4 regions of the Paenibacillus sp. FW126-R14 genome follow, and region 1 is predicted to be linked to each of the others. Evidence: predicted binding sites of a transcription regulator. Region 1 holds the regulator's gene; each other region holds the start of a gene.
The links. The regulator LexA, encoded in region 1, represses DNA repair genes until DNA is damaged. The targets are predictions, from matches to a motif close to CGAACATATGTTCG.
Positions count from the first base shown of each region.

Region 2: a site for LexA is predicted at 3,954-3,967, ahead of AC3WRW_RS05190 (DNA polymerase IV). Genes of this name have one in related genera too.
Region 3: a site for LexA is predicted at 3,435-3,448, ahead of AC3WRW_RS08605 (type IA DNA topoisomerase). Genes of this name have one in related genera too.
Region 4: a site for LexA is predicted at 2,899-2,912, ahead of AC3WRW_RS15460 (YhjD family protein). Genes of this name have one in related genera too.

Region 1 covers NZ_JBYTBS010000009.1:170,359-177,713, reverse strand. Annotated here, with positions in the region: gene AC3WRW_RS09330 (methionine gamma-lyase family protein) at 1-601, shown strand, start outside; gene AC3WRW_RS09325 (MerR family transcriptional regulator) at 698-1,108, shown strand; gene glnA (type I glutamate--ammonia ligase) at 1,147-2,487, shown strand; gene AC3WRW_RS09315 (hypothetical protein) at 2,753-2,962, shown strand; gene AC3WRW_RS09310 (GNAT family N-acetyltransferase) at 3,163-3,672, shown strand; gene AC3WRW_RS09305 (aminopeptidase) at 4,006-5,244, shown strand; gene AC3WRW_RS09300 (hypothetical protein) at 5,266-5,664, opposite strand; gene lexA (transcriptional repressor LexA) at 6,068-6,685, opposite strand; gene AC3WRW_RS09290 (LysM peptidoglycan-binding domain-containing protein) at 6,902-7,228, shown strand.
Region 2 covers NZ_JBYTBS010000005.1:112,471-119,825, forward strand. Annotated here, with positions in the region: gene AC3WRW_RS05170 (M67 family metallopeptidase) at 1-128, opposite strand, end outside; gene AC3WRW_RS05175 (MFS transporter) at 178-1,422, opposite strand; gene AC3WRW_RS05180 (TlpA family protein disulfide reductase) at 1,614-2,147, shown strand; gene cimA (citramalate synthase) at 2,207-3,826, opposite strand; gene AC3WRW_RS05190 (DNA polymerase IV) at 4,041-5,342, shown strand; gene mobB (molybdopterin-guanine dinucleotide biosynthesis protein B) at 5,350-5,856, shown strand; gene AC3WRW_RS05200 (ferredoxin) at 5,923-6,156, shown strand; gene AC3WRW_RS05205 (CHASE2 domain-containing protein) at 6,299-7,355, shown strand, end outside.
Region 3 covers NZ_JBYTBS010000009.1:25,131-32,485, forward strand. Annotated here, with positions in the region: gene AC3WRW_RS08595 (M3 family oligoendopeptidase) at 1-387, opposite strand, end outside; gene AC3WRW_RS08600 (uracil-DNA glycosylase) at 473-1,198, opposite strand; gene AC3WRW_RS08605 (type IA DNA topoisomerase) at 1,161-3,416, opposite strand; gene AC3WRW_RS08610 (CehA/McbA family metallohydrolase) at 3,662-4,681, opposite strand; gene AC3WRW_RS08615 (hypothetical protein) at 4,678-5,142, opposite strand; gene AC3WRW_RS08620 (peptidase inhibitor family I36 protein) at 5,418-7,043, shown strand; gene AC3WRW_RS08625 (glycerophosphodiester phosphodiesterase) at 7,142-7,355, opposite strand, start outside.
Region 4 covers NZ_JBYTBS010000021.1:83,710-91,064, reverse strand. Annotated here, with positions in the region: gene AC3WRW_RS15475 (SOS response-associated peptidase) at 1-578, opposite strand, end outside; gene AC3WRW_RS15470 (YhjD family protein) at 750-1,247, opposite strand; gene AC3WRW_RS15465 (DNA polymerase IV) at 1,244-2,512, opposite strand; gene AC3WRW_RS15460 (YhjD family protein) at 2,509-2,880, opposite strand; gene AC3WRW_RS15455 (stage VI sporulation protein F) at 3,053-3,340, opposite strand; gene AC3WRW_RS15450 (DUF1294 domain-containing protein) at 3,407-3,673, opposite strand; gene AC3WRW_RS15445 (alpha-L-fucosidase) at 3,778-5,097, opposite strand; gene recG (ATP-dependent DNA helicase RecG) at 5,373-7,355, opposite strand, start outside.

The DNA of each region.
Region 1 (7,355 bases):
GGTCGGCGTCGATCTGATGGCCGGCTCGCTGATCAAAAATCCCGGCGGCGGCATTGCCCCATCCGGCGGTTACATCGCAGGGCGGCAGGACCTCGTAGAGCTCGCCGCCTACCGATTGACCGCCCCCGGCATTGGGGGCGAAGTCGGGGCCATGCTCGGTGCGACGCGCGCCATGTTTCAAGGGCTGTTCCTTGCCCCGCATTTGGTCGGGCAAGCGGTCAAGGGCTCTGTGTTCGCGTCGGCCGTGTTCGAACAGCTGGGCTTTGAGAGCCATCCGCGTTGGGACGCTCAGCGGACGGACTTGATTCAAGCGATCCGCTTTACGTCCGCGGATCATTTGATCACGTTCGTGCAGGGCATCCAGAAGGCTGCTGCCGTGGATGCGCACGTTGTGCCGGAGCCGTGGGATATGCCCGGCTACGAGCATCCCGTTATTATGGCGGCCGGGACATTCATTCAAGGCGGCAGCCTGGAGCTGTCCGCCGATGCTCCGATTCGGGAGCCGTACATCGCGTACATGCAGGGCGGGCTCACCTATTCACACTGCAAGTTAGGTGTGCTCACGGCGATCCAACATATGGTAGAAAAGGAATTGCTTTGAAAATTAAGACTGTGAACAAACCTTACACACCTTGACACGTTTTTGTTACAAAGGTACAATAGGGGTGAGGTACTTAACTTTGCAGGAGTGATTAGCATGAGTGATGAAATACGTAGAAATATGGCGTTATTCCCCATCGGAATCGTCATGAAGCTGACGGATTTAACCGCGAGACAAATTCGATATTACGAGCAGCACGAGCTTATTATTCCAGCCAGAACAGGCGGTAATCAACGACTCTACTCCTTTAATGATGTTGAACGACTTCTTGAAATTAAAGATTTAATTGAAAAAGGTGTGAACATCGCGGGGATTAAGCAGGTGCTCATCCCAGTCGATAAAGATTCGGAAGATGCTACGATTTTGAACGAGCATACGGAAGTTAAACGTAAAGAATTGACCGACACGCAATTGCACAAAATGCTTAAGCAGCAGTTGATCGGCGGGGGTAAGCGTCCTGATCAGCCTTCCCTCATCCAAGGACAACTCACTCGGTTCTATAAATAACATTTCGTAAGCGCTTGAAAAATGAGAGGAGAATGAACGTGACAGACAACAAACACTATACCAAAGAAGATATTTTACGTATTGCAAAAGAAGAAAATGTTCGTTTCATTCGCTTGCAGTTTACTGATTTGATGGGAAGCATCAAAAACGTGGAAATTCCGTTCAGCCAGCTTGAAAAAGCGTTGGACAATAAAATGATGTTCGATGGTTCTTCGATCGAAGGCTATGTCCGTATTGAAGAGTCAGACATGTACCTGTATCCTGATTTGGATACGTGGGTCATTTTCCCGTGGGTAACAGAAAGCAAAGTTGCCCGCTTGATCTGCGATATCTACCTGCCGGATGGCCGCCCATTCCCTGGGGATCCGCGCGCCATCTTGAAAAATGCTTTGAAACAAGCGGAAGAGATGGGTTATACGGCAATGAACGTAGGTCCTGAGCCGGAGTTTTTCTTGTTCAAAACCGACGAGAAAGGCAATCCGACGACGGAGCTTAACGATCAAGGCGGATATTTTGATTTGGCGCCGATGGATCTTGGCGAAAACTGCCGCCGTGATATCGTGTTGACGCTCGAAGAAATGGGCTTTGAAATCGAAGCTTCCCATCACGAAGTGGCTCCTGGTCAGCATGAGATCGACTTTAAATACGCAGATGCGATTAAAGCGGCTGACCAAATCCAAACGTTCAAGCTCGTTGTCAAAACCGTTGCCAGACAGCATGGTTTGCATGCGTCCTTCATGCCTAAGCCTTTGTTCGGCATGAACGGTTCCGGTATGCACTGTCATCAATCCTTGTTCAAAGGCGATGTCAATGCATTTTATGACGAAAGCGATAAGTTAGGTTTAAGTAATGTTGCCAGACAATATATGGCAGGTGTGCTTCGCCATGCACGTTCTTTTGCGGCGATTACGAACCCTACCGTTAACTCCTATAAACGTCTCGTTCCCGGTTATGAAGCGCCCTGCTATGTGGCATGGTCCGCGAGCAACCGCAGTCCGATGATCCGCATTCCGGCTTCCCGCGGCTTAAGCACGCGTGTAGAAGTGCGCAACCCGGATCCGGCTGCGAATCCGTATTTGGCACTTGCTGTCATGCTTGCTGCCGGGCTGGATGGCATTAAGAACAAAATGCAGCTGCCTCCTCCGACCGATCGCAACATTTATGTGATGACGGACGAGGAAAGAGAAAGCCAAGGCATTCCAAGCTTGCCTCTGAATTTGAAGAACGCATTGGACGAGCTGCTGCGTGATGAAGTAATTTGTGACACACTTGGGGAACACGCATTATCTCACTTCTATGAGCTTAAAGAAATCGAGTGGGATATGTATCGTACACAAGTTCACCAATGGGAAAGAGATCAGTATTTGTCCCTGTATTAATCGATGAAGCCCTCGGCGCTCTAAGCGTTGGGGGTTTTTCTTTTTTGCGTCCTCAGGGAAGATGTTTTGATACGCACTTTCGGAAAACCATAGTTCATGCTTTTTTTGATACATTGATCACAATATTTGTGATAAATTTTAGAAACGGATCTTTCCTAAATATGGTATTATAGGATAGTAATACAGCTTAATGATTCCTTTGTAATCAACATCCTATTACGTAGTTCAAAAAGTTACTGAAGTTGTTTCAAGGTGGGGGGTTCCTGTGAAAAAGTGGTTTTGGGTAATATTATTGATAGTGGTATTAATTGTTGTATATACGATCGTCTTTGGCTTTTCGATTTATATGATTCCATTTATTTTAATATTTGCAGGTTTAGCTTTTTTAAAAATACTTAACTTTATTGAAGGATCTAAACAAAATGATCCAGACGAGTATTATAGGTCGATGGAAAGAATTAATAGAAAAAGGTAATTCAAAAAGATTCGAGATTAGGTTGATATCGGTTATCCCAGACATGAAAACGGTATTCATTGAGGGACGGATACTATGGCTCAATAACACCTTATAATAGGCTGCCGCCAAGCAGCAAAGAAAGTGTGTTCTTGGGTTACGGAGTCGCTTTTTTTGTTATGATTATACATATCCTATTTAAGCGTTTGGGGGCAGTTACCTTGAAAGTACTAGAAACAGAACGGCTGATTCTTCGTCAACAATCCATTGAGGATGCGAGTTTTATCCTTGAACTATTGAACGATCCTTCTTGGATCCAGTACATAGGCGATAGAGGCGTGAGAACCATCGATGACGCGCGGGACTATATTTTAAACGGAGCTCTAAAAATGTATGCCCGTTTGGGCTTCGGGTTTTATTTGACAGAGTTGAAGGATGGAGGCATTCCGATCGGCATCTGTGGATTGGTAAAAAGAGATTTCTTAGAAGATGTAGATGTTGGATTTGCTTTTCTTCCTAAGTTCTGGGGAAAAGGATACGCCTTTGAGGCTGCTTCCGCAGTGATGAGTTATGCGCAATCCGTTTTAGCGTTAAAACGCATTGTGGCTATTACCACTGAAGATAATCATGCTTCGGCCAAACTATTAGAAAAACTAGGGATGCGTTTTGAAAGCATGATCCGATATGAGGGTACAGATGAAGAAGTCCGCTTATTTGCGATTAACGTCTAAAATGGACATTACAGAACAGTGACTTAACCCTTTGGGTTTCACTGAGCGCCCCCATAATTGCACCTAAAATGCCCCAAAATATTTTACATTATAGAAATCAACATGAAATACAAAAATGGGCTAGGCGTTTATTTGCTGGTATTTAGTAGCATATTATTATATTATGGAACTATAGTACTTGAACCCACACAAGTTCACCAATGGGAAAGTGATCAGTATCTCTCCCTGTATTAAGAGAATCTGCAGCGTTTAAACAACTAGATACGAAAGCCCGTCAGTGGCCAGGAGTTGCCTGAACTGATGGGCTTTTTCATGCGAAGGAGAAGACAGCGAATGGACAACTTCATAACGAACTTGGAAAAATATGCTGAATTAGTAGTGAAAATCGGAGTTAATTTGACCAAAGGTCAGGACCTAATGATTGAGTCGCCAATGGAATGTTTGGATTTGACGAGACTCATCGTTAAAAAAGCCTATGAGGCCGGGGCTAACTATGTGCAGGTCAATTGGCAGGATGACGTCATAACGCGCACTCGGTTGGAGTCAGCCCATGACGACGCTCTTGACTATTATCCCGTGTGGTACACCGATATGCTGGAACGTTTTGTTGAGAATGGCGGAGCCTTGTTGAACATTAAAGTTCCTGACCCGGACTTGTATGCCGGAATTGATGCGAGCATCATCTCAAGAGCATCTAAGGCCATGGCGACTGCTCGTTCAAAGTACCAACAATACGTAAGAACAAGCACATTCAGTTGGTGCTTGATTAAAGCGCCGACCGCCGCATGGGCTTCCAAAGTTTATGCGGATCTTCCTGAAGAAGAGCGGGTGGATGCGATGTGGGACGCTATTTTCCGGTTCAATCGCGTGTATGACAATGACCCGGTGAGCGCATGGCGAGCTCATATTGAGCAGTTGAAGCGTATCCGCAAAGTGTTGAACGAGAAACAATATTTCGCTCTTCAATACCGCGCTGCGGGGACCGATTTGCGTGTGGAGCTGCCAGAAGGCCATATTTGGCTCGGCGGAGATAAAGCGAATGCAAGCGGGATTCGATTCGTTGCCAATATGCCGACTGAGGAAGTTTTTACCATGCCGAAACGGACGGGTGTTCACGGAACAGTATCCAGCACGATGCCGCTCAATATCAATGGAGCGTTAGTTGATCGGTTTTCCTTCAGATTCGAGGATGGAAAAGTGGTGGAGTATAAGGCGGAAGTCGGTTATGAACATTTGGCTCGGTTATTGGATATGGACGAAGGTGCTCGTTTCTTGGGTGAAGTTGCGCTTGTTCCATATGATTCGCCGATCTCTAATATGAATCGTATTTTTTATAACACGGGCATCGATGAGAATGCATCCTGTCATTTGGCTTTAGGCAGTTGCTATCCGATTAATATCAAAGATGGGGCCACTATGAACAGCGAAGTGCTGAAAGCGCATGGCGGGAACACGAGTCTGATTCATGTTGATTTCATGATTGGGACTGCCGATCTTGAGATTGACGGCGTTCTGCAAGATGGTTCTACTGAGCCTATTTTCGGTGGAGGCAATTGGGCGTTAGCATTTTAGCTTAAACTTAACTGCTATGTGCTATTTGCTATCAAATAAAGTTTGAAAGCTGTTTTTTAAATCTTCATTGTACAAATAGTAATGACCGCCGCTGCTGTTCGTAGAAAAGCTTAACTTGACCTGTTTGTTTTCGGAAAATGAAACGTTATAGAGAAATCCTACCCGGCCTTCTTGATTCGGATCGGGCACGAAGGTGATATCTCGAACGTTTTGGATCCAAGGCTGAATCTGGTCTCGTTCCGTAAATGTTTTGAGCTCACCGGTGGAGCCGCTGCGGATTTCGATAGTATCCACTTTCGTAAGATCACCGGGATAAAGCTCATACAGTTTCTTGCTCGTTAATGCAGGCGGCTGTTCGTTGGACTTGCATGCGGTTAACAGCACTGAAATAACAAGAAATATGACCAAGTGTAGTTTCAATTGGATAACCTCCGTGTGATGGCTTTTTTTAGATTAACGTATGATGGCTTGCAAATGTTGCTATAACGTACTTATTGAGACAAATTGTTGTTTTGGGAACTACAAGGCTTTATTTGTGCCCGTTTTGCCTGTTTCTCACTATGAGCGGAACTACAGGGGCTTATTTGCCTCCGGGACCTGCATTTCCGCCGACAACAGCAAAATAGAGGTCAGTAGTTCCCTCCCAACAATCAAATCCCTGGTTTTCACCAAAATAGCGGATCACTGTTCTCCCTCCTTAGCACCGCGTACCACTATCTGCCGTTAAAGAAGCCGTCTCCCGAGCACGCACAACTCACTCCGCACAATAGAAGCTAAAAAAGCACCGAAGGACAAAGTCCTTTCGGTGCTTTATGCATACCTGTTACATATCCCGGAACAATCCGATGACACGGCCAAGAATGGTGACGTTTTTCAATAAGAGCGGCTTTAATGCTGAGTTTTCCGGCTGCAGACGAATGTGGTCCTTTTCTTTATAGAAACGTTTGACCGTTGCTTCATCGTCTTCCGTCATCGCGACAACGATGTCTCCGTTGTTCGCAGTTTGCTGCTGCTTGACGATGACATAATCTCCATTATGAATACCGGCTTCGATCATACTGTCGCCCATAACGCTCAGCATAAACACGTTGTTATCTCCTACCATGCTGACCGGAAGAGGGAAGTAGTCTTCAATGTTCTCTGTTGCCGTGATCGGCACCCCAGCGGTTACTTTACCTACGAGCGGAACGCGCGCAACGGAGACAGCGAAATGAGTTTCAGCACCGTCCAAACCTAAAATCTCGATGGCACGAGGCTTTGTAGGATCTCGACGAATTAATCCTTTTTTCTCAAGACGTTCCAAATGCCCGTGAACGGTTGAACTGGAGGCTAGTCCAACGGCCTCGCCGATTTCGCGTACGGAAGGCGGGTAACCCTTATCTTTCACTTCGTTCTTAATGTATTCCAAAATAGCTTGTTGACGCTGCGAAATCTTACTCAATAGTTATCACTCCAATACTGGGAATCATTACCCAAAGTATAACATAGAACCCGAGTTCGTACAAACATAAGTTCGAGATTTGCATTGACTCAAACATATGTTCGTGTTATTCTAAAAACAGAACAAATGTTTGGGGGATGATTACTCATGTACATGGCTTACTCACACACTAACAATTCAAGCACACCTCATAGAACTACGGCCGCATCCAAAGGGATGACATCAAATAAACGATATACGAAAGCTTTCATTCGTTTCCTATTTATAGCCGCAATATTGGGAACGGTGTTCTCATTTGGAGCCATGGTGCAGGCTTATGCGGCTTCATCTTCTCCGACAAACAACAATGCAGCTGCTCCAACGGTTTCTAAGGCCGCCGTTCAAGAACAAGTCGTCATTCAAGCAGGCGATACGCTGTGGGACATTGCAGCAGAGCATAAGAAGGATGGAGACAGCATTCGTTCTTATATGGATAAGGTGAAGAAGAAGAATCATTTGACAACTAGTTCCCTACAAGAAGGACAAGTTCTATTACTCCCATAAACTTCAGCCAACATGACTGAATAACATAGACACAGAGACGAAGAGAGGCTGGGGGAAGATCCTATGTCTCTTTTTGCTGTTTTCTTGACATTCTACTAGAGGGATGGCAAAGTAATACTCATATTGA
Region 2 (7,355 bases), on a different contig from region 1:
GCTGAGAGAATATCCTTACTGCTTGGCAAAGGTTCCCCCAAAATAAGGCCGCAAGCTTCCTCTGGAAGCTTTTGCAGACTATGACTGAGCAGATGGTTGTAGAGCTCTTTTTGGAATTGAACGATCACTGGCGCCTGCACCTCTTTAAAGCTTGTAGCTTGGATTGAGGCTAGTATATCATGCTTTTTGTTTCAGTTCCTTATCCGGTTTAATGAAGAAGAATACGAGAGCCAGCATCAGGAGCGCCATGGCGGCTACCGCGATGAATAACGTTTTGTGCGACATATTCATGAGCCATCCGAATAAAGGCGGGCCGAAAGCTACGCCGATAAAGCGAAGGCTATTGTACATCGATGTGATCATGCCGCGCTGCTCGCGCTCCACAGAACCGGTAATCATGGTGTTTAAACAGGGAAGCAGGAGACCTGTTCCGATTCCGCTGAGTGAGAGCAAGCCGATGAATATATACAGATTCGTGTTGAGAAAGATGGCTAACGTTAAAGAAACAGTCATCAAGATCAGACCGATGTTCATTAACCATCGCATTAGCAGGCCGTTTTGCTTGATTTTGGCGCCGGTTGTATACGAGGTGATGACCATGCAGAGCAGAGGAATGGCCAGAACGAAGCCTTTGCGGACTCCGTCGATGTTGTAAGGCTTCTCTTCCAATATTTGCGATAAATAAAAGAGTACGCCGAAAAGAATGAACAGCGTAATCGATCCGGCGAAAAAGGCAGGGATAAGCCAGCGTCCTTTTTCTCGGAGTATATTCCCTATCTGCTTTAAGTAAACGCCGAGAGGATCGGCTTTCTTCTCGTTGGGCGGTTCTTTGATCATAAAAATGACGGCTAGCAAAGCTAATAAGCAAAAAACCGGAAATGCGAAAAAAGGCGCGAACCAGATCATCAAGGCAAGCAAAGAGCCTAAAATCGGGCTAACCACCTTGCCAGCCCCGTTGGAGGCTTCGATGAGCCCCAGAGCTTTGCTCGCGTCTCCTCCCTTATATAAATCCCCGACAAGGGCCATGGCTATAGGGGCGGTACCTGCTGCTCCAAGGCCTTGTATAGTGCGGGCGATAATAAGGATGGAGTAAGAGTTCCAAACGGCTGCGAAGCCTGCCAGAACCCCTGCAGCGCCATAGACGATAAGCGACGGTATGATAACTGATTTTCGAGTGAAGCGGTCGGACAAATAACCTGAAACAGGGATAATAATTCCTGCCGCGACAGAGAACAGTGTGATAACGAGCGAGCTTTGGAAGCGGGAGATGCCCATCTTTTCCTGTAAATCCGGTAAAATGGGGACTAGCATGGAATTACCCAAAACGAGAACTAAAGGGATGGTTGCTAGAGCAATGTACTCCCAAATGGAGCCTTTGGTCGACTGGCCGCCGGATTTGTTGCCTGCGCTTTTGCCGGACATGTCAGTGAATGGATGCTTGGTTCTGGATTTGGCATGAGATGTTGCGACTTTGTTCACTTTGGTGATTCCTCTCTGCATGATTGGTAGGCTTAACTTTCCCAATTAAAGAGAAAGCAATACTTGCAGACGAGGGGATGTTGGAAATTGGCCCGATTTGGAGATAATATAGACAGAGTGGAGGTGAAGACTTTTTGAAAAAGAATGTATTGGTGATCGTATTGGTCGTAGTCCTAGCCGGGATAGCAGTTTATCAAAATGCCCAGCGTCAAAATAAAGAGACATTGATGCCTACCGAACAAGCGCCCCAGGTGAATTACTTGGCCCCTTCCTTTACACTGACGGGTCTTGACGGGAACGCTTATACGATAGGCGGTCCGCGTGAGAAGCCGCTGCTCGTTAATTTTTGGGCGTCTTGGTGTGGTCCTTGTGAAGAAGAGGCGCCGGATCTTGTCAATGTCTACAACAAATATGAGGGACAGTTTGATCTGTATGCGGTGAATGTAACGCCTGGAGATAAAATGGAAAATATCAAGAAGTTTGTGGAAACGTATAAATATCCATTCCCGGTGCTTTTGGACAAGCAAGGGACGAATGCGGACACGTATCGTGTCGTTGCCATTCCAACGAGCTTCTTAATTGATAAAAATGGGGTTGTTCGCGAGGTAATTCACGTGCTTCCGCCCAAAGAGCTGGACAAGAAGATTGCGAATCTCATCAAAGGTTAACAAAAAAAGCTGCAATTTGGCCTCGCGGACCAAACTTTGCAGCTTTTTGTGCATGAAGATTAGTGATTGATCAAACCGAGCCGCTCGTTCTGCTCTTTGTTGGCCGGCTCAACGCGTTGTCGGCCGATGAGGGCATAACGCAAGCTATCCACAAGGGCATACCAGCTGGCTTCGATGATGTTGCTGGATACCCCGAGCGTGTTCCAGGTTGTGTTGAAATCCGTCGTTTCCATTAAGACGCGAACTTTACCCGCGGTAGCGCCTTTCTCGTCGAGGACACGTACTTTGTAGTCGGAAAGGTGGATATTCTTGATATCCGGGTAGTACTGGATGAGCGCTTTACGCAAGGCGTTATCCAAAGCATTGACAGGGCCGTTGCCTTCTGCCGCGGTATAGATCGTTTCGCCGTGCACTTTAACCTTGACGATGGCTTCGGAGACGACGGATTGATTCGCCGATTTCTCCACCAGCATTTTGAACGATTCTAAGGTGAAAATTTCTTCAAGTCCTTCGAAGGCTTCGCGCAGCAAAAGCTCCAGGGTGGCGTCAGCTCCCTCGAATTGGTAGCCTTGATGCTCGAGATCTTTAATCTTCTCGATGACTTCTTTGGTCTTCTGATGCTCTTTATTGAAGTCTAAGTTCAATTCCTGCGCTTTGACAAGCACATTGCTTTGGCCGGCAAGCTCTGAAACAAGAACCCGCTGCTTGTTGCCGACAAGCTCAGGCTTGGTGTGTTCATAGGTGCTGGCATCCTTCAGAATTGCAGAAACGTGAATGCCGCCTTTGTGGGCGAAAGCCGCATTTCCGACATAAGGCTGATTGATCGGCATATGCATGTTGGCGATTTCGCTAATATATCTCGATACCGGAGTTAACGATTTTAGTTGCTCATCGGTGATGACATGATAACCAAGCTTCAGCTGCAGGTTTGGAATAATCGAGCTCAAATTGGCGTTCCCGCAGCGCTCGCCGTAGCCGTTAATCGTACCTTGAACTTGTCCGGCGCCCGCTTGAACGGCGGCCAGACTGTTCGCTACGCCCAATTCGCAATCATTATGCGCATGAATGCCGACTGGTGTGGAAACATGCTGCTTAACCGCTGACACGATCGTTGTTACTTCGCTGGGCAGCGAGCCCCCGTTCGTATCGCAAAGCACGATCCAGTCGGCACCGGCATCCTGGGCTTTGCTGATCGTTTGCAGAGCGTATTCGGGATTGTTTTTGTAACCGTCAAAAAAATGCTCCGCGTCATAAATGACTTCTAAGCCGCAGCTTTTCAAATAAAGCACGGAGTCATAAATCATAGCCAGGTTTTCTTCTAGCGTCGTTTGAATGGCTGTATGAACGTGGAAGTCCCATGACTTCCCGAAGATGGTTGCTACCTGTGCGCCTGACTCTACAAGTCTGTTCAAATTAATGTCATCCGCAGCGATGGAATCTTTGCGTCTAGTGCTTCCGAAGGCGGTGATTTTCGCGTTGGTGAATTTCATGTCACGGACGCGCTCAAAGAATTCGATGTCTTTGCTGTTGCTGCCCGGCCAGCCGCCTTCAATATAATGAACCCCAAGTTCATCGAGCTTGCGGGCGATTTTAATTTTATCCTCTACGGATAGGCTGATGCCTTCTCCCTGGGTTCCGTCTCGTAATGTGGTGTCGAAGATTTTCACTGATGTTGGCATGGGTTCCTCCTTCAAAAGCTGGCAAAGTGACATGGGTGATTGTAGAAAAGCTAGTGTGTTTGCTTTAAAGCGCTAATGTATAATTTACGATTATATCATAATCTTACGGGTAAAGACATCATAACATCAAAAATGCGTTTGCTTGAAACATTATTTTTTTGTATGCTGAAAATGGCTCTAATCTAGGTCTTTTGAACACGGGAGGGATTGTGAAATGAGGAAAGTCGAGCATCACTATCCCAAACAAGGCAGAGTCATTTTGCATATCGATATGAATGCATTTTATTGTTCGGTGCATGAGGCGGTTGAGCCCGAGCTATATAAAGGAAAGCCGATTGCGGTCGCGGGCAGCGTCGAATTGCGCAGGGGAATTATTGTTACGTCCTCTTATGCCGCGCGCTCCGTTGGGATTAGGACAGGCATGCAGGTTAGACAGGCTGTGAAAATTTGCCCGGATTTGGTGCTTATCCGTCCGGATTTTGAATTGTACCGTAGTTTTTCCCGGCGTTTTATGCAAATTGTATATAGTTATTCGCCAATGGTCGAATCGATGTCAATTGATGAATGCTTCGTAGATATTACGGGCTCCAAGCAGTTCGGCACGCCTCTGGAAATCGCGGGGGCGATCCAACAACGGATTATGAACGAGCTTCAACTGCCCTGCTCCATTGGTGTAGCGCCTAATAAATTATTAGCTAAAATGGGCTCGGATATGAAGAAGCCAAACGGAATTTCTGTTTTGCGCTTGCGGGATGTACCCGCTGTCTTGTGGGACAAGCCGTGCAATTATTTATATGGAATCGGGAAAAAGACGGCTGAAAAGCTCACAAAGCTCGGCATTCACACGATAGGTCAACTGGCGGTTGGCGATGAGGCTTTGCTTAGCAAATTTTTCGGCGTGATGGGTCCGCACCTGAAACGATCGGCTAACGGCATCGACAACTCGCCTGTTAATCCCGAGCAGGAACAAAGCAAATCCATCGGTCATACGACCACGCTGCCGCGGGATTATATCGATCGAAAAGAGATCCACCGGGTTTTCTTAAATCTTGCGGATCAGGTAGCCAGAAGGCTTCGCAAGCAGGAATTGATGGCGTCCACCATTCAAATTACGATCCGCGATCCGGAAATGAGAACGATTACGCGATCCGTTACTTTGCCTACGCCGACAGAGCATATGGACGATATTTATCGAACTTCCTGTCAGCTCTACGATCACCAGTGGGACGATGGCAACCCTGTTCGTCTGTTGGGTATCACCCTGCAAAATTTGACCAGCAAGGAAGAAACGTTCGTGCAGCTTGATTTATTTGACTATGAGAAGCAGCCGAAGCGTGAAAGTCTGAATAAGATTATGGATGGACTGCGGGACAAGTTTGGGGAAAATGCGATTCTGACCGCAGGGATGATGAGCGACGATCCTTCCGCATTTATTAGAAATCATAAGGCGAGAGGGACTTCTCTGCAGATGGACCACTTAAAGAACAATCCGCTTCATAAAGAAGAGGAGAAGTGAGGAGCATATGGCACATTGCATGGGCTTTGCCGGCTATTCGGGCAGCGGCAAAACGACCCTGATCGCCAAGCTGGTTGTAGAAATGAAGCGCCGCGGCAAACAAGTGGCGGTAATTAAACATGATGCGCATGGACATTATAAAGAGGCGTCCGGCGCGGATTCTACAATTTTTGCGCAGTCCGGCGCAGAAGCCGTTGTGACGATCTCTCCGGAAGCCATTCATATTTACGAGAAAAGGCGGATGCCGGATTTGCAAGAACAGATCGAAGCTTTCGACCATTTGGATTATGTATTTGTTGAAGGATTTAAGAAGGAAAAGCATCCAAAGATCGCTGTATTTCGTACAATGGAGCAGAGTGCAATCATTCAAGCTCTGGGGCATGAGCCCGTAGCGATTGCATCGCATGTGGAGGTGCTAGATTCTTATTTTTCAACACTGCCAAGCCTTGATTTAGATGACATTGTCGCTCTAGCGGACTTTATTGAAAGGTATTTTAAGGGAGAACAATTTTAAGGTTTGAACTTTGTCCTCATTTATATTATATTTTACAATGAGGATAAATTGAGGAGGAGTTAAACTATGGCAAAGTATACATTCGTTGATAAAGATACTTGTATTGCTTGTGGCGCTTGCGGAGCTACAGCACCAGACATCTATGATTACGATGATGAAGGCTTGGCGGAAGTGATTTTTGATGGAGACGGCAACAAAGGGGTAACTGAAATTCCTGAAGATCTGTTCGATGATCTGCAAGATGCACAAGATGGCTGCCCTACAGACTCCATCAAAGTTGCGGATACACCTTTTAACTAATCATAAAAATGTCGAAAAAGCTCGGTTCCTGTCCAAGGGGCCGAGCTTTTTTTTGCTACAATTTGTATTTATTTGTAATCTTTCATTGCCAATTGTTTCCCTCCATCTTACAATGAAGCTAGTATACATAAGGGAGGCTCTTATGGGTAAAAAGAAATGGATCAAGTCGCTGGCAGCAGGACTTGTCCTCATGCTGTTATCGACATATTTCTACACGGTGAATTCGAGCGGATTATTTTATTTTGTCGAGGGGCCCCTTCAAGATGTTTTGCGTAAAGCGAAGTCAGTTGAAGAGCGTCAGCCCGAGGATCGAATCAAAATTATCAAGATTGATGAGAAGTCATTAAAAGCGATCGGGAAGTTCCCGTGGGACCGTACAACGTATGCGCAATTGATAGAAAAGCTGGAGCAATCCGGCGCAGCCGCTATCGGCATAGACGTGGTCTTGGCCGAACCTTCGAAAAACCCCGCCGACGATAAAGCTTTGGCTGATGTCTTGGCCAAGTATCAGAATATCATCCTGCCCGTCCAAATCAATTATCCCTCCAAACAACAGCAAGCAGGAGATTTGGTGCCTGAGAAAGTCGACTATCCAACTTCAACCTTAACAACCAACAGACAGCAAATGGCGCATATTAACGTATTTGTTGACAAGGATGGAAAGGCGCGCAAACTGCCTGTCGGGCTGCCGGACGAGAACGGATCTTACATTCCGGCATTCAGTGTCGCGCTTGCCAATCTAGTTCTTGACGACAAAGAGAAAGTTAAGAGAGACGACGCGACAGGTGAGTGGAAGCGCGGCAGCGCCGTTCTGCCAACGAATGAGAGAAATCAAGTAACGACCGAGTTTTTTACGCTGCCCAGACAGAAAGTAGATGCGGCTACCGGCTACGAAATGCTTTCGTTCGTGGATGTGTTGAATAGCAAAAATCCATTGCCTCTACAGGGAAGCATCGTGCTGGTTGGGCCTTTCGTCACAGCGATGCAGGATGAATATCCTACGCCTATCAGCTCCGTTAAGATGTTTGGAATTGAAATACATGCCAATATGATTCAAACATTGCTGGAAAGCAAATTTTACAAAGACATGAGCAAGACTGCCGGTATCGGCCTTATTCTTTTGGTTTCATTGATTGCTATTTTCTTATTTGAGAGATTCAGAGGGAAGACGGCGCTTCTTATTTTTATAGGGTTGTTTT
Region 3 (7,355 bases), 150 kb from region 1:
TTCAACGATGGCCGGAGAGAATGTTTGAAGTGCCATATCGGCAATGCGAAACAATTGCTTGCCCCATTTGACTTCCAACTCCGCACGAAATGCCGAATCAATCAGCGCTTTGTAGAATTCTGTGACCAGGCCTTGATATAACGGTTCAATTTCATCAAAGTACTCTTGCTCCGCTTTATAAAACTCATCCGTCGTATCCACGGTGTGCCTGATGCGAGCAATCGATTCCATGGAATCCTGCTCACTGCGAAGCTTTACGATCGCTTCCATCGCTTGATCCTGTTCCTCAAAGGAAACGGCACCTGTAAACCGTTCTAACAATTGTTTAAACTCTGTTTCAAAAATGCTGAAATCAGGTCTCTCATACTTAAAATCTTGAAATTTCATTGCGTTCTCTCCCTTGCAATTTCTTCAACAACACCCATATCTTCATTATCCACCCTAAAGATCGGAATGCCAAATGTTTTTTCAACTATAAATTTGCGATTTGCCAATCTATTTCCTCGCTTCCAAGCCCCTTGAGAAGTTCGTTTACCTGCGAAAAAGGCTTGCTGCCAAAAAATCCGCGATAAGAAGACAGCGGGCTAGGATGAACCGACTTCAAAATGTGATGACGTTTCGCATCGATTAGCCGCTGTTTCGCTTGCGCATGGCTTCCCCAAAGCACGAAAATAACGGGCTGCTCCCGCGCGGACAGCACCTCGATCACTTTATCCGTAAATCGCTCCCATCCTTTCCCTTTGTGGGAATTCGGTGTGTCTGCACGCACAGTCAACACGGTGTTAAGAAGCAGTACGCCTTGTTCCGCCCATCTCACCAAGCAGCCGTTATCCGGGATGTAGCAGCCCAAGTCAGATTGCAATTCTTTGTACATATTCTGCAGGGACGGCGGAGGTGTGATGCCCGGTTTGACCGAAAAACTGAGTCCATGGGCTTGCCCTCTGCCATGATAAGGATCTTGTCCCAGTATGACAACTTTGACAGCCCCATAGGACGTTAAATGCAAGGCGTTCAAGACCTCATTTTGTTCAGGATATATCGTCTGCGATTGATACTCGTCAGATAGAAATTCACATAATGACTTGAAATAAGGCTCTTCAAATTCGGAACCTACTGCTTGATCCCAGTCGTTCGTTAAATAAAACACCTGTGTTCCTCCATTACTCTGTGTCCGTACCAAGCTCCCCGGTTTCCACATTTTTCAAAACGATGCGTCCGTCAGCCGTAGTTCCATCCGGAAGAACGAGCTTTAGCTTAGACGTCTTCCCCTTGTTGACAAGAGCTTGCACCTGCGCATCCGTCAAATTGCGTCCGAAGCTTTCCTTCCAAATGACAAATTTGCAGCCTTCTTTATAGTGTGAGCACCCATATCCTTTGCGCCCCATGAAAAGGGAACCGCCGCAGCCCGGACTCGGACATGTGGCTAGGAAGGTGCTGGCTCCGTCAGACGCCTTGGCTTCGGTCGATTTCTTGGACGCTGTTTTGGCTTTGGCGCCGCTTGTGGCTGCTTGCGAACTTGATTTCGCTGAACTGCGCTTGCTGCCTCCTGCAGCCGGCGTTTCGCCTTCGAAGGCTGTCTTGTCAGCCCTCGCCTGGACGCGGACCTTATCTACGATAAGCGTCGCGAATCTTTTCACATTGCGCATAAATTGCTCGTCCGACGCTGTGCCGCGGGAAATTTCGTTCAGCCTTCGCTCCCATTGTCCTGTCATTTCCGGAGAAGTCAGCAGCTCGATGCCGGCGCCGCGAATTAATTCGACGGCCATTCGACCCTTCTGGGTCAGGACAATCTTCTTGCCCTGCATGTCGATATAGCCTACCTTCTTCAGCCGTTCAATGGTTGCTGCGCGCGTGGCCGGAGTACCGAGGCCCGAATCCTTCATCGCATCGCGAAGCTCCTCGTCCTCGATCTGCTTGCCTGCGCTTTCCATCGCTTTGAGCAGCGTCCCTTCATTGAAATGCTTTGGCGGCTGCGTATCCTTCTCTTTGACGATGGCGTCACTGCAGACAACTTGACCTTGAGCGTTTATCGAGAAAGGCTCGCTGACTTCAACCTCTTCGTCTTCTTCCTCTTCCTTGTCTTTGCCTTTTGAGCTTTTCGGCTTTTCTTTTTTCTGATCGGCGTAAATGACTTTCCAGCCCAAATGCAGCAATTCTTTGACGGTCGTTTTGAACATCTCTTGTTCAACCTCGGTCATTACCGTGTGGACCTTATATTCTGCCGGCGGATAAAATTGCGATAAGAATCGCCTTACGATCAAATCGTACAGTTTTTGCTCGTCTGGGCTGAGTCCGGCCGCTTTCCGATTCGTCGGAAGGATCGCATGGTGATCTTCCACCTTGGACGGATTGCAAATATTTTTATTGTTTTTATGTACGAGATTGCGGTTAGCTCCCTGAACAAGATCATGATACGCGGTTCCTTGCAGGGCCGATAATGATTTATGCATTTCCGGAATATTTTGTTCCGTGACGTAGTTGGAATTCGTTCTTGGATAGGAAATGACCTTATGCTTCTCGTAAAGGGCTTGCGCGGTGTCGAGCGTCTTCTTCGCCGAGAAGGCATACTTCCCATTCGCCTCACGCTGCAGCAGCGTCAAATCGTACAATTTGAACGGATATTCCTTCGTTTCCTTGACTTCATAGGAAATAATTCGGGCCGGCTTCCCCTTCACCTTGGCAGCTAATGCCTCCACCTTCGGTTGATCCGTCAAGCGCTCCCCTTGCCACATGCCGCGATATGTGGTCTCCCCTTGTGTGAAGTGCCCCTCGAGCTCGTAAAATTTAAGCGAGGAGAAGGCTTCGATCTGCTTCTGGCGGTCATAGATGAGAGCAAGCACCGGTGTCTGAACGCGGCCGACGGATAGCAGGACATTATGCTTCGTCGTAAAAGCCCGCGAGCCGTTCATGCCAATGAGCCAGTCCGCTTCGCTTCGCGAGCGCGCGGCACGCGTTAAATTTTCATATTCGGCCCCGTCCTTGAGCGTTGCGAAGCCATTCCGAATCGTTTCTGACGTCAAGTCAGAAATCCATAAGCGCTTCACCGGCTGATTCAGCCCAAGATGCCGCTGGATCAGCGAAAAGATATGCTGACCCTCCCGCCCCGCATCGCAAGCATTGACGAGCTGGTCACACCTCTTGGCAAGGTCCGCAATCACTTTCAACTGATCATACGTCCGCGGATTGGGAATCAGCTTGAATTCATCCGGGATAATCGGCAGATGGCTGATGTTCCACTTTTTATATTTCTCATCATATTGATCAGGTTCGGCCAGCTCGATCAGATGTCCGATCGCCCAGGTGATAATATAGTGCTCACCTTCTAAATAGGACCTGAGATTTTTGGCTTTAGGCTCTATTGCGGAAGCAATATTTCGCCCCATGTCCGGTTTTTCAGCAATGACTAATATCTTCAATGATAGTTCGCTCCCGATCAAACTTATATTTCTCCAAATGTAATCCACCCCTAATTATATCATAGTTCCTTATCTTACAGTCATTTGAGGAGTGGCTACAAGTGTTTCAAGTCCTATCCGTGTTTCGAGGAAACATCGAGGGAACAAAAAAACACCTTCATGATGAAGGCGCCTATCTAAAATTTACACCTGATTCTGATGAGGTTCTGCAGTCAAATTAGAGGGAAATTTCACCATCAGTTCTCCTATTCAGCCTGGAAAAAGATCGGATTCGTGAAAGCGATCATCGTTCTGCAATTTGCAATTACCCCATACAATTCCGCTCTCAGCCAAATCAACCCTGCGGTTGGAACGGAACAGGACATTGAAAATCCAGGAGCAGCAACAGTCCGCTCCGCCATAACGCCTAAATTGCCAATAAGCACAATCGTAAATTGCTGGTCATCTAGAGACCAATGTTCGGCTCGTACAGTCATATCCAGAGCAACAGCAGCTTCCCATATCTGATGACTGTGCGCTGAAGGCACCTCGTCCCCTATACCAATAACCCTTTCCACTGCTGCGGATGCCATCGTAAATAACAAAAGCGGTCCCATCGTAACACTCACAGCACCGGTTCGAATAGCTTCAACGACCGCTTTATCAGTATTTAAGGCATGAAACTCATGCTTTTCCAGTTGTAAGTAAGTTACAGCTACCGGCTCCTGCGTCTTTTTGGAGGAAATATGCCAATCCCTTCCACAAACGGCGGTAATCCGATAGCCCTGATTTAATAAATCAGTCCACATCCGATAAGCTCTCTGGTTGCTTGTCATAATGGAAGGCAGCGTGTACGACCAAACCTCCATATAATCGACGTCATGCCAATTCGTTACTTCATACTCCCAGTAACATCCGGTACACATGGGGCTGCCTATGCGAAAAGGATGAGCGATGCCGACAATCCCCCCTTGCCGATGAACCCTCTCAATCCCGACATGAATATCTTTAATCCCCAAGTCTCTCCAATCCACATAATCGGTAATGCCAAGGATCAACATATGTCCGAAAAATGTCGTCCATTCCATACCATGAACAATATGGATCCGCAGTTCTTGCTGCACCTCTTCACATTCCAAAAGCGGAGACATCGTATTGTGATCGGTCATCGCTATGCCAAACAAGCCGATCTCTTTGGCGCTTCGGGCCAATTCAAATAATGAATGCTCTCCGTCGCTGTGATACGTATGCGTATGCAGTTCATAAGGCAGCCACTCCTTGCTCACAAGCAATCCACCTCTTCCCGCACCACAAGTTTAAACTCGCATCGTTCCGTGACGATAGCATGAAAGCTTAATGTAACGGTCCATTCCCCGGCAATGAGACGCCCTGGCATCAATCCCGGAGAAGCCTCCTCAGCTGAAATAAATAATCTCTGCGAATCACTTTTTCGATGACATGCTCCTCGGAACTCTACGGCATCATCCAGTGAAACCGTTAACAAATTTTTTAGCGGCAAAAATTTTCTCCAGCTATCTAACGCAATAGGTTCGGAATGCTCTTCATATTTCGCTTGTCCCTCCAGGATCATTTGCTTTGACAATTCCTCATCCTCCAAAAAGCTTGGAAAATAATCAAAGATCAAAGTAAGACGCTTACAATTTTCAGAAACAAGAAAACGGTATCTTCGGTGGGTTTGCGTATCGGCAGACGATAAAGTTCCTGCTGTCTCATATATCAACTTCACTGTTTCACCTTCATTTCAACTTATTTCATACCCTATCATTCGATGTCTATACAACGTTATATTTTTATTATGCATTTTTCCCGAAAAGATGTCTAGACATATAAAAATAATAATCTTGACCGCAGCTCCCTGAATCAAATAAGATTACCTTGTATCAATCAACCAACAATCAACGAGGGGGAATGCTGATGGATTAAATAATGCTCGATATGGAATCGATACCATATTGAACGGTTTTGAAAAATCACTTTTTATGACAAAGGAGTCGATCTTTCATGCGCTTAAAGAAACTTACTTCCCAAGCTCTAGCTGCGATTGCCCTGATTTCTAGCATTGCACTTACTGCTGTCGTGCCAGCACATGCTGAGTATAATTCAACCTCCAATCGCAACTGGATGGAACAAGTCAACAATATGAACCCCAACTTTGCAAATACTTCAATCAGAGATGTCATCTTACCAGGCACACATGATTCCGGAACCGGAGTGTTTAATGAGTCCGGCTTCGATAGTGCCGTAGCTCCCGATATTATCAATCCTCGTGAATGGGCCCAATATGCCGTGCAAGTCGCCCCGCTCAAAAATAAGTCCAGAGCCCAGGATTACAAGGTTTCCGATCAATTGAATCTTGGTGTCCGTTACCTCGATTTACGCGTAGGACCTAATTTCTGGTTTTCAGGATTAACCCTTCATCAACAGGATAACGCGCTCCGCACTATGCACGGACTCTATGGCGAATATGTGGAAGATATCCTGCAGGCGACGAAGGACTTTCTCAATGCCAATTCCAAAGAAATTGTTGTGCTGGATTTTCAACATTTCCATGAAATGAACACGAACAGCTATACCTATTTAAAAGACCGCATTCAGTATCACCTGGGGAATATGCTCGTTCCAAACACTTACGGAGTAAATGTAACTCTCGGGCAGCTTTGGAGCGAAAACAAACGGGTCTTTGTTCTTTATGGCGATCATAACTATTGGTCAGGACCGACTACGCATGAAACGGGGAAAGATGTTCCGAGCCCCTTTATGAATGAATCTTGGATATGGAATCGCAAAAACTTCATGCGCTCGCAATGGGTGAACGAAAGCAACTCGCAAGCGATGAAGCAAGCGCTTCAATCTGAAGTGAATACGGCTGGCAATTACCCGAACATGTTTCATGTTTTGCAAAACGTCGTAACGCCAACTACCGTGTCAACAACAAGCATCGCTGATGTGGCAGGCGCAGCGAATACAGTGGCTATGGATGGTTTACAAAGCAATTGGACCAACCAGCGAATTAACATCGTCATGACTGACTTTTTCAATAATTGCGATATCGTTAATGTGATTAAACGACTGAACATGAAATACAAGGATCCGGATGGCACGGATCAAGGCGTCTACGTATACGAGCACCCCGACTATAATGGCAGGGTAAATCGCTTTTTGGGAGAAGCCGATAATTTAACGGACTATACAATAGGCAATGACACGATTAGCTCGGTTAAGATTGTTGGGCCATATAAAGTTGAGCTTTACGAGAATTCGAATTACCAAGGAACCAAATCTGTTTTGAATGCAAGCAATTCCAATATTGTGTCCCTTCCAATTGGCGATAACAGGGTTTCGTCTCTCCGTGTTCAACGATTGGAGGATGAACCTGGCGTTTATGTTTATCAACATAGCAACTTTGAAGGAAAAAGCGTTCGTTTCATACAGAATGAGTCCGATATGGGGTTGACTTCCGTTGGCCATGATGCTGTTTCTTCCATCAAAATTGTAGGCCCCTATCGAGTTGAAGTATTTGAGCATGCTAATTATCAAGGAAGTATGAATACGTACACGGCGGATGCCCCGTCTCTTGGCGGCTGGAATGATAAGATCAGCTCCATAAAGGTGTATAAGCTTCCTTAGATTCTGAAAGGGCTTCCGTACGAGAATCATACATGCCTAAATTACGAAAAGAAGAGCTTCTTCGGCTCTCCTTTTCGTAATTTGGCTCACATGCAAACTTAGACACTCAATCCCATCTGCTGCTTCAAGTTCACCAGCGCTGCAACATTTCGTGTCGTGATAGACGCAACGCCCAACTCTACATACTTACGCATCAATTCTTCTTCATTAACAGTCCATACATAAACTGGAAGATCTAAGGATTTTGCATAATTCACTAATTCTTGGCGAACGATGGTATGTTCAATGTTGATCCCAAAGCAGGAGGCTGAA
Region 4 (7,355 bases), on a different contig from region 1:
GGCTTCAGCAGCGGACGGAGTACGTCCGTGTTCGTTATGCTGCGATCAAGCCAAACCGCTTCCTCTTCCCGCTTGAGAATGACCGGCATGCGCTCATGAATATCGGCCATCATTTCATTCGCTTCCGTAGTAATGACGGTGCAGGTGGACAAGCGAGTGCCATCCGGAGCTGTCCATGTGTCATACAACCCCGCCATGCTAAAGATCTCTTTGCTGCGCATCATAATTCGCATGGGCTGCTTCTGTTTGCCTTCTCCCTTCCAGTCGTAGAAGGAATCCGCCGGAATCAGGCAGCGTTTGCGCTCGAACGGCTTGCGGAAAGCAGGCTTGTCCGCCAATGTTTCCGCCCGTGCATTGAGCATCTGATAGCCTAGCTTCTCGTCCTTCGCCCACTCCGGAACGAGTCCCCAACGCAGTTCGCCAAGCTTATTTTTCTCGCCGTCATGCACGATCGCCATGACTTGCTGTCCAGGGGCGACATTGTATTTGGGGCTGTATCTCGCAGGATATTTGTAATAAATATCATACCGCAGCATCAGCTCCTCTAACGTTACGGTAATCGTATAGCGTCCGCACATGGCCGCACATCCTTTGCCTTATATGTCCTCAAAAGCATTTCCCGCTGTCCGGGCTGCTATCCCTCTTCTCCATTATGTGAAAAAGAGATACTCACGTCAATTCGTACAGCCCGAGGAGTCGTTCTCCAGCGGGCTGCGGTTAGGCGTTGTCTTCTTTGGGTATGCCGTGATCTACGTTTTGTGTTCGTCCGTTTTCTTGTATATGCCCGAAAGCAATTGATCAATGTACCTGGCTGTTCGCACGCTCATTTCGGCACGCATGTAGTCTTTCGCAATCATCAGCGTGTCTTCATGCCCGCGGCAAACATAGCGGTAATGAATAGCCCGGTCATTCTTTTCTTCTTCCTTCAGTTGAATGCTTCTGTTCATCATTTTCGTTTTCGTTTCACTGACGTCGGCTTGAATTTGGGCGGCAAGCGCATGGGCGACGCGTGAATAGAGCTGTCTCAGCGTTTCGGCGGATTTTTCGATTTCAACGGCCTTTCTTTTGATCATCCCATGCATCAGGGGCAGCAGCACGTAATCCCTCATAATCCCAATGTCCTCCGCTGTTGGACGACTTGCCGGGGCAGGCGTGCCGCTGCGCAAACTTTGCAGCGCTTCCCGGTGCTGAGGCAGCATCATTCTGCTGGATTCCCACAAACCGTTCTTTTCCAGTTTCTTACTCATTTATAGTGCCCCCCGATTTTGAGCGCTCTGTGCTGTGCTTGACCGGCTGTCGTCAGCGAGGAAGCCCGCACAATCGCTGCGTTGCCGAACCGGTCCTTGATGCTGTCCGTTACTTTCTCCAGCGTCCTCGCCTTGATCTGATCCTCAAACAGCGTAAGCTGATACGTATCGTCGTCGACAAACTGGCTAAGCATCACACCGGCGCGGCGGACGGGCATCGTGTCCCAAAACTTATAGAAAAGCCTTTTGACGGCTTGAAATACCGTTCCAGTATGATTCGTTGGGTCAGGCATCTTCATCTGACGCGAGAAGCCTGTCGGGGCGTCAAACGGGCTGCACATGCAGCTGACGGTAACGATAGACGCCATATATCCCTTGCGGCGGCAATCGCGGCACACCTCTTCGGTAAGCTCCAGCAGAATCGTATCCACCTCGGAGGATTCCGCATAGTCCCTTGGAAGAGTCATCATATGGCCTATCGATTTCGGAGGCGTATCGAACGTACCGGGCGTGACCGGACTATCGTCCAGCCCGTTCGCCGTTCGCCACATCACTTCCGCGTGGATGTCCGACTGCTTGCCGAAGCGTGCGCGGAATTTGTCCTTGAGCAGCGGCAGCGGCGTTCTTGCCACATCGCCGATCGTATACATGCCCAGCCTGGCGAAATGCGCGGTCATGCGCGAGCCGACACCAAACATTTTGCTGACAGGCTGCTTCCATAAGTTTTCCTCTACGGCGGACGGGCGCAGCGTGAAGATGCCGCTGTCACTCTTTTTCGCCCAAATATCGGTTGCAATCTTCGCCAGTATTTTATTCGAACTAATGCCGATGCGCACTTTCACTCCCGTTTGCTGCAGCACCTTTTGCTGGATGGTCATCGCAATCGTATCCGGGTCGCCGAAAATAGGCAAGCTTGCCGTAACGTCCAGAAACTGCTCATCAATACTGAAAACCTCAACAAGATCGGTAAATTCTTCGTATATTTTGGTAATTGTCAGCGAAACATTAATGTAATGCTGCATCCGCGGACGCATAACGACCAGATCGGGACATTTCTTGAGCGCTTCCCCCAGCCGCTCGGCCGTGGAAACGCCAAATTTCTTGGCAATGGGACAAGCCGCTAGAACAATGCCGGATCTCATAGCAGGGTCGCCTGCGACCGCTACCGGTTTATCCCTGCAGCCCGGATGATCCGCTTTCTCTACGCTTGCGTAGAAGCTCTGACAATCCGCTAGGAATATCGTCCGCTCCTTTCCTTTGCTCACCGTAATCCCCCCCGCATATTCATCAGCGTCGTCATCAGTTCTGCCTTGACTAAGCTGCGAAGCATCGTGAAATGATGGATATAGCCCCTGACTTTGTACTCTACGTTAATACCTAATGAATTCATTTCGGTATGGATCACTTTAATATCTCTTTTCTTCATAACGCTCTTAATGCTTTGTAATTGAGGATAAATGGCGGTCTCCACCTCTCTGAGGTAAAAAAGAATATGATTGTACACAATTTTATCCTTATAAACCTTAAGTTCCTCCATATCCCTTGCCAACATATCAAGCAAAATAGGCAGCAGCGTATACTCCTTAATAATTTGAACATCCTCTTCTGTCTCAATTCTTGCATGAACACTCATATTTTTCACCACCATATGCGAACATATATTCGTGTTACTTATTATATACCGAACACGTATTCGTTATGCAAGTGGTTTTTTCAGGAAGTAAGGATAAACGACTTCGTCGTCCTTTCAGGACGAAAAAATACCGCCTGACCAGGTCGTTGAGACCCTGCAGGCGGTATTTTGGTTATCGAAACATGGCCCATAGTCTAATTAAGTGAAAAGCGTTGGAGGGATCGATTTTTTGGCTAAGAACGAACTCCAGGACTTGATTCGCTTGGCTTCCGGTCAGCTTCTCATCGAGAATTCCGGCAGCAAGCCCGACAAGGCGCGTGACCTTCGTGCGATTTTGCAAATCGGCTTTCGTGACGCCTTGAAGCAGCATAGTTATGCGCTCCTTGACCTCCGGGTTTTTCAATTTGAATTTGACCCGCTCGATCAACGCAGGCTCGATGCCGTACTGCTGATAACTCATGCCCATGTTCGTACCTCCGATATCCCGTCATGCTTCTATATCTATGAGGGAACGAACACAAACTTGCTACATATAAATAGTGATCAAAATGACACACAGGCAATTTAACGCCACAAGCAGCGGGATGCCGATAACGAATGAGGTGTGCTTGGTCTTATGCCGCCAGACCCGCATGCCGATCCAGCCGCCGATTCCGCCGCCGAGCGCAGCCAGCAGGAAAAGCCGTTTCTCCGGAACTCTGCGGCCGCCTTTCTTGGCTTGTCCCTTGTCGTGTCCCATTTCTATAAAGGTAATGATATTCATCAGCAGTAAATATACAAGAAAATAAGTCAAATTCAGTACACCTTCGTTTCCAAAATAATAATAATCATGAGACTACTATTATCTTAAAATCGAATGCGGGCGCGGTCAAATGTTTATTTATACCTTACAGTAACTTACAATAACTCCAGCTCCACAACCGTTGCTCGCTTATCCGGGAGCGGATAGCTGAAGTGCTCCGGTCTGGCGAAACTAACGAACGCGTCGTCCGGGTACTGTGCAGCGCTCCAAGGACGGTTTAGGAAGAGCTCTGAACCGTCGGAGAGCAGCCTTGCTTTCTTCACATTGCCGGCGAGCCCATTCAAGTTAATCGGGCCGACGCTTTCCTCGAACAAGTGGGCATACAGCAGATTGCCCTTTTGCGTATATCTGCCCCATTCCGGCTTAGGCCAATCGGCTTGCCCGCAGCCGTAAATGCTGTTCCCATTTTTCTGAATCCAATCGCCGATCTCTGCCAAAATGTCCAGCGTCTCCTTCGGAATCTCGCCAAGCGCATTAGGACCCACATTCAGGAGCAAATTGCCGTTTTTACTGACACATTCCACCAGTTTCCTGATGACCGTAGTCGGGGATTTATATTGGAAATCCTGGGCGGCGTACCCCCAGTTATTATTCAGCGTGATGCAAGCTTCCCATGGAATCGGATTGCCCTCGTGATCCGTTACGCCTTGCGGCGGAATGATTTGCTCCGGTGAAGCGAAATCGCCCGAATAGCTCAGCGGATTGTTCGTGTAAATACTGCCGCCCTCTTCGCCGCTTGCATCCAATCGGTTGTCGACGACGATATGGGGCTGCAGGGATCGAATCATCGCCATCAGCTCGGCTGCCTTCCAGGTCTCCCCCTTCATGTTATCGTAGGAGAAGTCAAACCACATCACATCCAGCTTGCCATAGTTCGTCAGCAGCTCTTTCACTTGCCCGTGCATATATTGCAGATAACGATCGAACGTCTCCGGATTTCTTGCATAGCTCTCCTCATTGCGCATCGGATGAATGCGGTCGCCGTAAGCCGGATAATCCTCATGATGCCAATCGATTAACGAGTAATAGAGCCCCACTTTCAAGCCTTCCGCACGGAACGCTTCAAGAAACTCGCGAACCAAGTCCCGACCGGCCCGTGTATTCGTTGATTTATACGTTGTGAGAGCGCTGTCAAATAAACAAAAACCGTCATGATGCTTGGCCGTCAATACCGCATATTTCATGCCTGCTTGCTTTGCGGCGCGTGCCCATGCCCTAGGGTCATAACGGACAGGATCAAATTCATCATAGTACGTCTGATAGTCCTCTACCGAAATGCGCTCAACGCTTCGCACCCACTCGCCTCTAGCCGGAATCGCGTACAGTCCCCAATGAATAAACATCCCGAATCGATCTTGCAGAAACCACTGCGTGCGCTCTGTTCGTTCTTGAATAATCGGATTCTGGTTAGTCATTTCCTACACACCTTTCGCCATTAAAATGAAATAGGTGCTCCAAGTCCTTTGAAGAACTGTGAGTCCACTTAACCTCTACGTTTCATTCTACTAAGGCTGCGCCGCAATAAACAGATACGAAACTAACCTCAATTAGCATATAATTAACATTCTGCCTGCGGCATAGAGGGATAAAGCTGTGTGCGGATAAAAGGATGCAGGCAGCAAAAAAACGCCAGGATCAACGACTGACAGTTGCCTGCAATCCATCCCAGCGTTCTTATAAGTCTTTCCAATTAATCCAGCACTTCGCTATCGAAAATATGGGCACGCTCCAAGTAAGCCCTCAGCGGCATGAAGGACGCCCCGGTCCAGAACGAGGAATCGCCGACGAGCTCTGCGGCATCATCGCGCGCCTGCTCCATGACCTCGAAGTCGGCCATCATATCCGCGATGCGGAACTCCGGAAGCCCGCTCTGCTTCGTGCCGAAGAAGTCCCCCGGACCGCGCAGCTCGAGATCGCGCCGGGCGATCTCGAAGCCGTCGGCGGTGTCGGTCATCGCCTTCATGCGCTCTTTGCCGACCTCGGTCTTCGGGTCGGCGATGAGCACGCAGAAGGACTGGTGCTCGCCGCGCCCAACCCGCCCGCGCAGCTGGTGCAGCTGCGACAGGCCGAAGCGGTCGGCGTCGTAGATGACCATCAGCGTGGCGTTCGGCACATCCACGCCGACCTCGATGACCGTGGTCGACACCAGCGTCTCCACGGCCCCTTCCTTGAACGCGCGCATGATGGCTTCCTTCTCCTGCGCGCTCATCCGCCCGTGCAGCAGTCCGATCCGCATATGCGGGAAGTGCTGCTGCAGCTGAATTTGGACATCGATGGCATTCTGCACGTCCAGCTTGTCCGACTCTTCGATGAGCGGACAAATGACGTACGCCTGCCGTCCTGCCGCCACCTCGCGCTGGATGAACCCCAGCACGCGCTCCAGCATCGCATGCTGGACGGCATACGTCTTGATCGGCTTGCGCCCTTTCGGCAGCTCGCGCAGCGTCGACACATCCATGTCGCCGAAGGCTGTAATCGCCAGCGTGCGCGGAATCGGCGTCGCCGTCATCGTCAGCACGTCGGGGTTCATCCCCTTGCGCCGCAAAATGCTGCGCTGGTTCACCCCGAAGCGGTGCTGCTCGTCCGTCACGACCAGCCCCAGCTGGCGGAAGTAGACGTCCTCTTGAATGAGCGCGTGCGTGCCGACCAGCACGTCGATCATGCCCATCTGCAAGGACGCGAGCAGATCCCGCCGCTGGCGGTCCGTCGAGCTGCCTGTCAGCAGCGCAACCTGCAGCCCGTAGGGCTCGAACAAGCGGTCGAGCGAGCTCTTGTGCTGCTCGGCCAAGATCTCCGTCGGCACCATCAGCGCGCCTTGGTAGCCGGCTTTGACCGTCGCGTAGAGGCCTATGGCCGCGACGATCGTCTTCCCGGCGCCGACATCGCCTTGCAGTAGCCGGTTCATGCTGTAAGGCTGCTGCATATCGTGCAGGATTTCGCCGACGACCTTCTTCTGCGACTCCGTCAACTGGAAGGGGAGCGCGCGCACGAAGGCGCGGACAGCAGGCAGATCCACCTGCTGCTGCACCCCGTCCGCGCGGCTGCGCGTCACGGCGCGGTAAGCCTGCAGCTTGAGCTGGAACAGGAACAGCTCCTCATACACCATGCGCCTGCGCGCCTGCTTGCCTTCCTCCACACCGCTCGGCGTGTGGATGACAGCCAGCGCCTTGCTGCGCGGCATAAACCCGTACCTGCCGGTAAGCCCGGCCGGCAGCACTTCACTGATCATGGCGCTGTACTGCGTCAGCGCCTGCTGAATAACCTTGCGCATCCACTTTTGCGTCAGGGAGCCTGCAACCGAATAGACCGGCTGAATGGTGCCGGTATTCGAATCGCCTTGTCCGGGAAACTCGGAATCGGACACGCTCATTTGCCTGCGCTTGCCATCCCATTTGCCGGTCAGAATAATCTCCTGCTGCGGCCGCAAGCGGTCCTTCAAAAAGTGGCGGTTAAACCACACCGCCGTCAAGAGAAAATCATCGACCATCACCTTGCAGGATAGCCGGGATTTGCCGCTGTAGCGCTGGAGCACCGGCTCCCCGATGATATACCCTTTCACCGTGACGCGGTCGCCGTCCTTCACGCCCGCGATATCGCGCACCGTATAGTCCTCATACCGGAACGGCACATACTCCAGTAAATCCATAACCGTAAAAACGCCCATGGCGTTCAG